3 regions of the Actinoallomurus sp. NPDC050550 genome follow, and region 1 is predicted to be linked to each of the others. Evidence: riboswitches for the same ligand, from Rfam matches in the RefSeq annotation. Region 1 holds a riboswitch; each other region holds the start of a gene.
What was found. Region 1 has a riboswitch for cobalamin ahead of cobN (cobaltochelatase subunit CobN). Riboswitches for the same ligand answer to the same signal wherever they lie in the genome.
Positions count from the first base shown of each region.

Region 2: another riboswitch for cobalamin. It lies ahead of bluB (5,6-dimethylbenzimidazole synthase); the one in region 1 lies ahead of cobN (cobaltochelatase subunit CobN).
Region 3: another riboswitch for cobalamin. It lies ahead of AB0I04_RS38160 (ribonucleoside-diphosphate reductase subunit alpha); the one in region 1 lies ahead of cobN (cobaltochelatase subunit CobN).

Region 1 covers NZ_JBFAJC010000008.1:213,066-216,337, reverse strand. Annotated here, with positions in the region: gene cobN (cobaltochelatase subunit CobN) at 1-1,914, opposite strand, end outside; cobalamin riboswitch at 1,976-2,098, opposite strand; gene AB0I04_RS14325 (helix-turn-helix domain-containing protein) at 2,428-3,272, shown strand, end outside.
Region 2 covers NZ_JBFAJC010000046.1:67,778-71,049, forward strand. Annotated here, with positions in the region: gene AB0I04_RS41545 (hypothetical protein) at 149-631, shown strand; gene bluB (5,6-dimethylbenzimidazole synthase) at 750-1,370, opposite strand; cobalamin riboswitch at 1,403-1,598, opposite strand; gene AB0I04_RS41555 (hypothetical protein) at 1,859-2,860, shown strand; gene AB0I04_RS41560 (glycosyltransferase family 39 protein) at 2,998-3,272, opposite strand, start outside.
Region 3 covers NZ_JBFAJC010000039.1:26,782-30,053, forward strand. Annotated here, with positions in the region: gene AB0I04_RS38150 (CbtB domain-containing protein) at 1-196, shown strand, start outside; gene AB0I04_RS38155 (CbtA family protein) at 232-1,089, shown strand; cobalamin riboswitch at 1,214-1,430, shown strand; gene AB0I04_RS38160 (ribonucleoside-diphosphate reductase subunit alpha) at 1,529-3,272, shown strand, end outside.

The DNA of each region.
Region 1 (3,272 bases):
GAGGTAGCCGTCGATGTGCAGGACGAAGTCGTCGAAGTCGCCCTCGCCCGGCTCGTCGCTGACGTGCAGGTCGTGGTGGAGCTCGGCGGCCTTGACCAGCGTCCAGATCTGGGCGCGCACGGTGGGCAGCTTCGCCGGGTCCATCGCCTGGACGGTGGCGTACTCGTCGAGGAGCTGTTCGAGCCTGGCCAGGTCCCCGTACGTGTCGGCGCGCGCCATCGGCGGCACCAGATGGTCGACGACCACGGCGTGGCCGCGCCGTTTCGCCTGGGTGCCCTCGCCCGGGTCGTTGACGATGAACGGGTAGACGAGCGGCAGGTCGCCGAGGACCGCGTCCGGAGCGCACTCGGCCGACAGCCCGAGGCCCTTGCCGGGTAGCCACTCGAGCGTGCCGTGCTTGCCGAGGTGGATCACCGAGTCGGCGCCGAACACCTCGTCCAGCCAGCGGTACGCCGCCAGGTAGTGGTGCGACGGCGGCAGATCGGGGTCGTGGTAGATCGCCACCGGGTTCTCCCCGAACCCGCGCGGCGGCTGGATCATGAGCACGACGTTCCCGAATTGCAGCGACGCCAGCGCGATCTCGTCGTCGTCGGTGTACAGCTCGCCCGGCGGCTCGCCCCAGTGTTCGCGCATGCCCTCGCGCAGCGACTCCGGCAGCGCGGTGAACCAGCGCTCGTAGTCCTTCAGCGGCACCCGGGCGGGCGCGGCGCGCAGCTGCTCCTCGGTCAGCCACTCGACGTCGTGGCCGCCCGCCGCGATCAGCGAGTGGATCAGCGTGTCCCCGTCGGTGGGATGGTCGCCGACGTCATAGCCGGCCTCCCGCAGCGCCGCGAGCAGGCGGACCGCCGAGACGGGCGTGTCCAGGCCGACGGCGTTGCCGACGCGGGCGTGCTTGGTCGGGTACGACGACAGCACGATCGCGAGCCTGCGCTCGGCGACCGGCGTGTGCCCGAGGCGTGCCTGGCGGACGGCGATCCCGGCGACGCGCGCGGCCCGCTCCGGGTCGGCGGCGTACACGGGGATGCCGTCCGGTCCCTCCTCCTTGAAGGAGAACGGCACCGAGATCAGCCTGCCGTCGAACTCGGGGATCGCGACCTGCATCGCGGCGTCCATCGGGGACAGCGCCGCGTCCGACGCCTCCCAGGTGGCACGGGACGTCGTCAGGCACAGCCCCTGGATGACGGGGACGTCCAGGGCGGCCAGCGCCCCGGCGTCCCACGCGTCCTCGTCGCCGCCCGCCGACGCGTCCGCGGCCACCGCCCCGCCGGCGGCGAGCACGGTGACGACAAGAGCGTCCGCCCGGCCCAGCAGTGTTAGGAGCTCTTCGTCGGCGGAGCGCAGCGAGCCGCAGAAGACGGGCAGCGCGTTCGCGCCCAGCTCCTCGATCCGCTCGCACAGCGTGTCCACGAAGGCGGTGTTGCCGGACAGCTCGTGCGCCCGGTAGAAGACGACGCCGACGGTCGGCCGGCCGTCCTTCGGCTCGACCCCGGTCTGGTGCACGCCGTACGCCGGCATCCGCCGCGGCGGCTCGAAGCCCTCACCCGTGAGCAGCACGGTGTCGGACAGGAAGCGGGCCAGCTCCCGCAGGTTGTCCACGCCGCCCTCGCGCAGGTAGTCCAGCGCCTCCGCGGCGACGCCGGCGGGCACCGTCGACAGCGCCATCAGCTCGGCGTCCGGAGCGGCCTCCCCGCCCAGCGCGATCAGCGGCAGGCCCCGGCGGCGCAGATCCTCCACGCCCTCCTGCCAGGTCTTCAGCCCCCCGAGCAGCCGGACGACCACGACGTCGGCGCCCTCGCAGAGCCCGTCAAGGTCGGCGACGTCCAGCCGGGACGGGTTGCCGGTCACATATCCGGCGTTCGCGGAGCGGGCCGACAGGAGTTCGGTATCGGCCGTTGAGAGCAGCAGGACACGCACGCGTCGTTCCTTCCCTCGGGGGTCCTCGCCCCGGCTCGGGTGAAAGGTCGCCGACGGCGGGAAGTCTCCTGACTCCCAGGTCACCGCTCCCCCGCGGCCTTCCAGCTGATCGCCGTGGCCGTACACGCGGGTTCGCTACCCGGTCACAGTTGCGGGACAGCCCCGGATTCACACCGGGTTCCTTCCCTTCGCCGTCGCGCGCCCAGTCTACGAGGCCCACCCTCGCCCCGCACCGCCGCAGGTCACCCCATCCCTTGGATGAAACTCTCGCCAGATCGTCCTCCGAGCCGACAGCGAGGTGTACGCCGCGCCCTACCGGACGTGAGCGTCGGCCATGGGAACAGCACAATGCCTGACTACTTCGCGGGACGGACGGTCGCGGCGGTCGAGGGTGCCGGAGGCGACGGCCACGGCGAGGTCCGGCGCGGCGATCCAGGTCGGTGCGGCGTGGCCCAGTCCGGTATCGGTGGCGAGCGCCGCCGTTTCCGCTGTCCGCCGGTTACCGTGGAGGCCATGGGAAGTGGCGCTACCGTCGAACAGACGGCCCGGGTGCGGCCGTCGGTGCGGCTCGCACCGTCGGTGGCGCGCTGCGTCGGTTACCGGTACGAGGGCTTCGCCCCGGGGACGCATCGGGGGCTCCCGTCTCGGCACCTGACCGTGATCCTCGGCCTGGACGCACCGACCCGTACGCTCGTCGGCGCGGACCGGACGCCGACGGCCTTCATGGCCCTCGTGGGAGGCATGCACACCTGGCCGGTGACCATCGCGCACGACGGTGACCTGGCCGGAATCCAGCTCGACCTCACGCCAGAGGGGGCGCGCTCCCTGTTCGGGCTGCCCGCCGGCGCGATCGGCGGGGCCGTCCTGTCCCTCGACGACCTGATCGGCCCGCGGGCCGCCGAGCTGGTCGAACGCCTGACCGAGGCCGGCACCTGGCGGGCGCGATTCGCCGTGGTCGAGGACGTGCTGTCGCGCGGCATCGGCCGGCTGCCGGGACCGGCGCCCGAAATCGCGTACGCCTGGCGGCGGCTCGCCGAGACCGACGGCACCGTACGGATCGCCGACCTGGCACGCGAGGTGGGCTGGAGCCGGCGGCACCTGGGCGAGCGGTTCGCCGCGGAGTACGGCCTGCGGCCCAAGGAGGCCGCCCGCGTGATGCGGTTCGAGCGGTCCAAACAGCTGCTCCAGCGGCCCGGCCGGCCGCCCCTGGCGGACGTCGCGGCCGCCTGCGGTTACTACGACCAGGCGCACCTGGCCCGCGACTGGAACGACCTGGCCGGGTGTCCCCCGTCGGCGTGGCTGGCCGAGGAGGAGCTCCCATTCGTCCAAGGCGACGAGGACGCTCCAGGGGAACGATG
Region 2 (3,272 bases), on a different contig from region 1:
CTCATGCCATCGATCTCAAGGATGATGCCGCCGGATTCGGAGGTCATACCAGCACCTTAGGACTGAGAGCTTCCCGGCCCTACGTCTTACCGGGTACAGCCGGCCGCCGTGACCGCGAAGAGTCGATGCGCCGAAGTACGCTCGCCGAGTGACCGAACAGGTGCCGCGAGACCACAAGGCCCGCCGCTTGGAACAGCGTGGCCCACGCCGGTTGCGGGAGGTTCATCCGACCCGGCGTGGGTTGGTGCTGGCCTGGTGGGGATTCACCGCGACGTTCGCCGGGCTGCGCCTGTTGACTTGGGCGATCCACGTCCACGTCGCCGGGCTGGGCAATGTCCGGGTCGGTGGCGTGCACATCCACCATTACATCTGGGGCATCTTGGCGCTGATCGCTGTGGGAGCATGCGGGCTCGTCGAGCGCTCCCCTCGCTGGCGCATGTGGATGGGCCTGGCCTTCGGCATCGGGCTCGCTCTTGTCGTCGACGAGGCCGCTCTGCTGATCGAGCTCAAGGACGTCTACTGGGACCATGAGGGCGGGATCAGCGTGGCCATCGCGATCATCGTTATCGGCGTGGCAGGTAGTGCTCTCACCCTGACTCGAGCACCACGGACCGAGGCCGAAACGGGCTGAGCGCGACCCCGCGATCCGGATTCAGTGGCCTGCCGTCGATCCGGCTGCATGCCCTTCGTAAACCGTGCGCGTGGGGCGTTACGAACCCGCGGTGACCGACGATGACGCCCTGCGGGGCTCACCAGCGGTTGTGATGGATCGCGGCCTCCAAGGGGCGGCGGTGGCGCCAGCCGTGCCGTTCGAGATCCGGCACGGCTTCCAGATGGGTGACCGGCCCTACACACAGCCAGGCGACGGGCCGGATCCCGGTCGGGATACCGAGCAACTGACGCAGGTGCCGTTCGCGGTAGAAGGACACCCAGCCGACGCCCAGGTTCTCGGCGGTGGCGGCCAGCCACAGGTTCTGGATGGCCAGGCAGACCGAGTACAGTCCCGCGTCGGCGATGGCGTGTCGGCCCAAGACCGCGGGGCTGCCCCGGTCGGGATCGTAGGTGACCACGATCGACAGGCTGCTCTCCAGTACACCGTCGATCTTTATCCGGGCGAAACGGTCGGCGGCGGCCGTGGTGAGGGTGGCGGCGAACGTGGTGCGTTCGTGCTGGACGTGGTCGTAGAAGGCGCGCCGGACGGCCGGGTCCGCCACGATGATGAAGTCCCAGGGCTGGGAGAGCCCGACACTGGGCGCGGCGTGCGCAGCCGTCAGGATCCGGTGGAGGACGTCTTCTGGTATCGGCGCGCCGGTGAACTGGGCGCGCACGTCACGGCGACGGTGGACCACGTCGTAGATGTCGGCGTTCATGGGCAGGCTCCCGCTGCGTCAGGCCACCTTGGCGGTGGCCGATGGAGCGAGGCCGGTCTTCGGACTTCCGGATCGATGCCTGACCATCCGCCTTCCCGGCCTGGCGGCCAGTGGCTGCGCGTGCGCGCGTGGACGGCGGCTCCCCGGTTACCGCGGCGGGCCCGTGCCGGAATTTCACCGGCTTCCCGATTCTCCCCTCGTGGGGGCACCTCGCATCAGTTCATGCCAGCCGCGAGCGTATCAATCCCCGTCGCCCCCGAGTCGCCGGGCGTACTCGGGCGAGATCGGTCGTATTCGCCCGAAAACGGAGCCGTCCGGTGGTGAACCCGAATGCGGTGGGATTCGTATGCCTTACCGAGGAGTCGGCCTGCCGCCGATACCTGCGTCGGCATGTGCCCTGAGCGGGAGGGACGTCCCGCAGCACCTGGCCGGCGCGCCGCTGGACCCGGCGCCGCCCGCGATCTGATTCAGACCTAAGGAGAGCGATCTTGTCTTCGCAGTCAGGACCCGGCGAACGCGCGGAGTCGCTCGGTATCCGCCGGCCGGTGGAACTGCCCAAGGCGGACATCGAAGAGGCCGGAGACCTGGCGCCGGCCGGCGGCGCCGAGCCGGCCCATGAGGGCGACCGGTCCGCCACCGAGGAGAAGAAGGCCGGCGAGACCCAAGAGCGGCCGAAGGACACACCGTCGGCGGCGAAGGAGCAGGAGGACCCCGCCCCGGACACGGACGCCGCGGTGGCGGTCGCACCGCAGATCGGTGCGGTGAACGCCGAGGAGATGCCGCCGGACCGGCCGAAGAAACCCGTGCTGGCCGCGGTCGCGATCGGCGGGGCCGTCCTGCTCGCGGTCCCGATCCTGCTGATCGGCACGGGCTCGCACCACGCCAGGAAACACCCCACCTCGGCTGCGGCCGACAGGGTGCTGTCCGGCAACGGCCAGCAACCTCCGCCGGGCGCGTACACCTCCACGTCCCCGTCGGCCACCCCGACCTCGACACCCTCCGCACAACCGACGCACAAACCGGCGGCCACCAAGAGCGCCGAGCCCAGGGCACCCGGCAAGCCTTCACCTCGCGCCGATGCGGCCCACAAGGGCGGTCCCTCGAGCAGAGCGGCCCGCAAGGGCGTTCCGGCGGGTGAGAAGCCGATGTCGGGCGGGAATCCGTGGGCACTCGAAGTGCATGCGCCATACGGCCTCAACCCGGGTAAGACCCTGCGCACGAACCGCCTCGCGTTGACGATGCAGACGGGCGGCGACCTCGTGCTGCGCGGCACGAGCGGCGCGATCATCTGGTCCACCGGGACGCATCAGGCCGGTGCGTACGCCGAGTTCCAGGCCGACGGCAATCTGGTCGTCTACGCCGGCAAAGAGGCGGTCTGGGCGTCGGGCACGTTCGGCCACGATGGCGCGACGCTGGTGCTCCAGGCCGACGAAAACCTGGTGATCTACAACGGCCACGATGCGACATGGGCGACCAATACTCACGGGTGAATCCGCGACCGAGCGACACCGCTCGCGGCAACCTTCCCTGCCCGGACGGCCGTCGAGTTCGCCGTTGACGACCAGCCGCCTTATGTCCTGTCATGACGCCGCGCCCCGCAAGTCGGCTTGTCCCGCGACCTTCGGGTTCAGCCGCAGTGGTAGAGCCGCTGCGCCGCCGTGGCGTCACCGAAGAACGCCGGAGCGGACGGGTCCTCGGATGCGGAGCCCGCGTACGCACTGGCGGGTACGGCCGTGCACGCGGTGCTCACCCAGGAGGTGATCGCCGCGACCTGAGCGGCACCACCGCCTCGTCGGCCCTCGCCGCCGCCGAGCAGCACATAGTGCAGGTCTCCGTGGTCGACGAGCTGTCGGAAGTGGTCCAGGGTCGGGAACGGCACCTGGCCGGTGAACCCGCCCATGG
Region 3 (3,272 bases), on a different contig from region 1:
CGCTCCCCGTACGACCCCAGTGGTGGTGTCCGGTACTCGGGCCGCACTGTGGCTGTTCGGCACCGTGCTGTTCGGCCTGGCCGTGTACTACTTCATCGGCGTCGACCAGGGCGCGACCTCGGTCTTCGGCAACAACATGGCCATTCACGAGTTCGTTCACGACGCCCGGCACCTCCTCGGATTCCCCTGCCACTGATCCGGCCCGCGACACCACAATTCAAGGAGTACGCCGTGGAACGGCGATTCATCCTGCGTGGGCTGCTCGTGGGCGCGATCGGCGGAATCCTCGCGTTCGTCTTCGCACGGATCTTCGCCGAGCCGCAGATTCAGGCGGCCGTCGACTACGAGAGCGGCCGGGACGCCGCTCAGGCGATGCTCGACAAGGCGGCGGGCATCACGCCCGAGGCCGCCCACCCGGACATTTTCAGTCGCACCATCCAGGCGAACGTCGGCATCGGCGTCGGCGTCATCCTGTTCGGTGCCGCGATGGGCGGTCTGTACGCGGTGGCCTACATCCTGGCCTGCGGCCGCACGGGGAACCTGCGGCCGCGGACGCTGGCGCTGCTGGTCGCCCTCGGCGGGTTCCTGGGGTTCTACCTGATCCCCTTCGCCAAGTATCCGGCCGACCCGCCCGCGATCGGTCACCACGAGACCATCCGCGACCGAGGCGGCCTGTTCCTGCTGATGGTCGGGTTCGCCATCGCGTTCCTGATCCTGGCGGTCTGGCTCGGCCAGAAGCTCAAGCCCCGCTTCGGGAACTGGAACGCGACGCTGCTGGCCGGGCTGGCCTGCGTTGCGGCGCTCGGTGTCGTGATGTTCGTGCTTCCCTCGTTCGGGCATCTGTCGGCGAACGTCCACGAGTACGGCCGGCACGCGACGGAGACACCGTTGCCGCTGAAGAACCAGCAGGGGCAGATCGTCTATCCGGGGTTCCCGGCGGACGTGCTGTTCTCCTTCCGCCTGTACTCGGTGGCCGCGCAGGCGATCATGTGGGCGGCGATCGGCCTGTGCTTCGCGCCGATGGCCGAACGGCTGCTCGCCCGTACGGCCGAAGGCCCCCGGACCGCGCAGGCACCGGTCACGGCGTAGGCCACACCTCCTGAAGGCCCTCGGCGGATCACCGCCGGGGGCCGTTCGGCATGCCCGCGCTGCGCTGCTCCTTACCCGACACACCCAATATCTGGTGGTGATGCGTTTCAATCGCCACTACATGTATGGTTCTCGTGTTGCTGGTTCACCTGTGCATCATGTGGCGGGTGTCGTAAGAGGGAACCCGGTGAGAGGCCGGGACTGCCCCGCAGCGGTGAGTGGGAACGACCGCCGTCAACAGCACTGGGCTCGATCGGGCCCGGGAAGCGACGGCCAGTAGGACGCGCCTGAAGGCGTGCTGCCCGCGAGTCCGAAGACCTGCCAGCGACCCGTGCGCGGGAGCGCGCGGTCGTCCAGGCCTCGTGGGAGGGCCGGCGGCGGAGCCTTGTCGTCCGTGCGCGTCTTCTCGCGAGGGTGAAGCCCACGAGGAGAGAGCACCGTGACACAACAGCTCATCGCGCCCCCCACGGCCCCCGAGGCCACGCTCGCGGCAGAGATCGAGCGCGTCTGCGCCGGATTGCCGGAGGCCGATCCGCTGCTCATCACCGGAGCCGGTGATCTGGCCGAGGCCGTACGGCGGGCCGCTGCGCTGGTCGTCACCGACCCGGTCTACTCGACGGTGGCGGCCCGGCTGCTCGCCCGGTCGATCGCGGAGGAGACCGGGCCGGTGACGTTCACCGAGTCCGTCGCGGCGGCCCATGGGCAGGGGCTGCTCAACGAGCAGACCGCAGGATTCGTCGCCCGTAGCGCGGCGGCGCTGGACGCGCTGGTCGACCATGACGCCGACGACCGGTTCACCTACTTCGGGCTGCGAACCATCTATGACCGGTACCTGCTGCGGCATCCGACGAGGCGGCAGGTGCTGGAGCGCCCGCAGCACTTCTTCCTGCGGGTGGCCTGCGGGCTGGCCGAGAGCGTGGCCGAGGCGGCGGAGCTGTACGGCCTGATGTCACGGCTGGCGTACCTGCCGAGCTCGCCGACGCTGTTCAACTCCGGAGCCGCCCGCCCGCAGCTGTCGTCCTGCTTCCTGCTGGACTCGCCGCGCGATGAGCTGGAGGCCATCTACGAGCGGTACGGCCAGGTGGCCCGGCTGAGCAAGTACGCCGGCGGCATCGGGATCTCCTGGAGCCGGGTGCGGAGCCGGGGCTCGCTGATCCGGGGCACGAACGGGCACTCCAACGGGATCGTGCCGTGGCTGCGGACGCTGGACGCGAGCGTCGCGGCGGTGAATCAGGGCGGCCGACGCAAGGGCGCTGCGTGCGTCTACCTCGAGCCCTGGCACGCCGACGTGGAGGAGTTCCTCGAGCTCCGGGACAACACCGGGGAGGACGCGCGGCGTACGCACAACCTCAACCTGGCGAACTGGGTGCCGGATGAGTTCATGCGCCGGGTCGAGGCGGACGCGACCTGGTCGCTGTTCGATCCCAAGCAGGTGCCGGAGCTGGTGGACCTGTGGGGCGAGGAGTTCGACCGCGCGTACCGGGCGGCCGAGGCCGAGGGCCGGTTCGTCCGGCAGGTCCCGGCGCGGCAGCTGTACGGGGCGATGATGCGCACCCTCGCCCAGACCGGCAACGGCTGGATGACGTTCAAGGACGCCGCCAACCGCGCCTGCAACCAGACCGCCGAGCCCGGCAACGTCGTGCACCTGTCCAACCTCTGCACCGAGATCCTCGAGGTGACCCACGACGCCGAGACCGCGGTGTGCAACCTCGGCTCGATCAACCTCGCCGCCCACGTGACCGACGACGGGGTCGACTGGGCGAGGCTGCGGGCGACCGCGCGTACGGCGGTGCGGTTCCTGGACCGCACGATCGACCGCGGCTTCTACCCGACGCCGGAGGCGGCGAAGGCGAACCGGCGGTGGCGGCCGATCGGGCTCGGCGTGATGGGCCTGGCGGACGTGTTCTTCCGGCTGCGGCTGCCCTTCGACTCACCCGAGGCGCTCGCGCTGTCCACCCGTATCGCCGAAGAGATCGCGCTCGCGGCCTACGGGGAGTCGGCGGCGCTGGCCGCGACCTACGGCCCGCACCCCTCCTACGACCAGACGCGCGCCGCCCGTGGCGTCCTGCACCCGGACCACTGGCCGGACACCGACCCGGTCCACGCCGTCGAGTGGGAGGCTCTGCGGGCCCGGATCCGGGAGGTCGGGCTGCGCAACTCACTGCTGGTCGCGATCGCGCCGA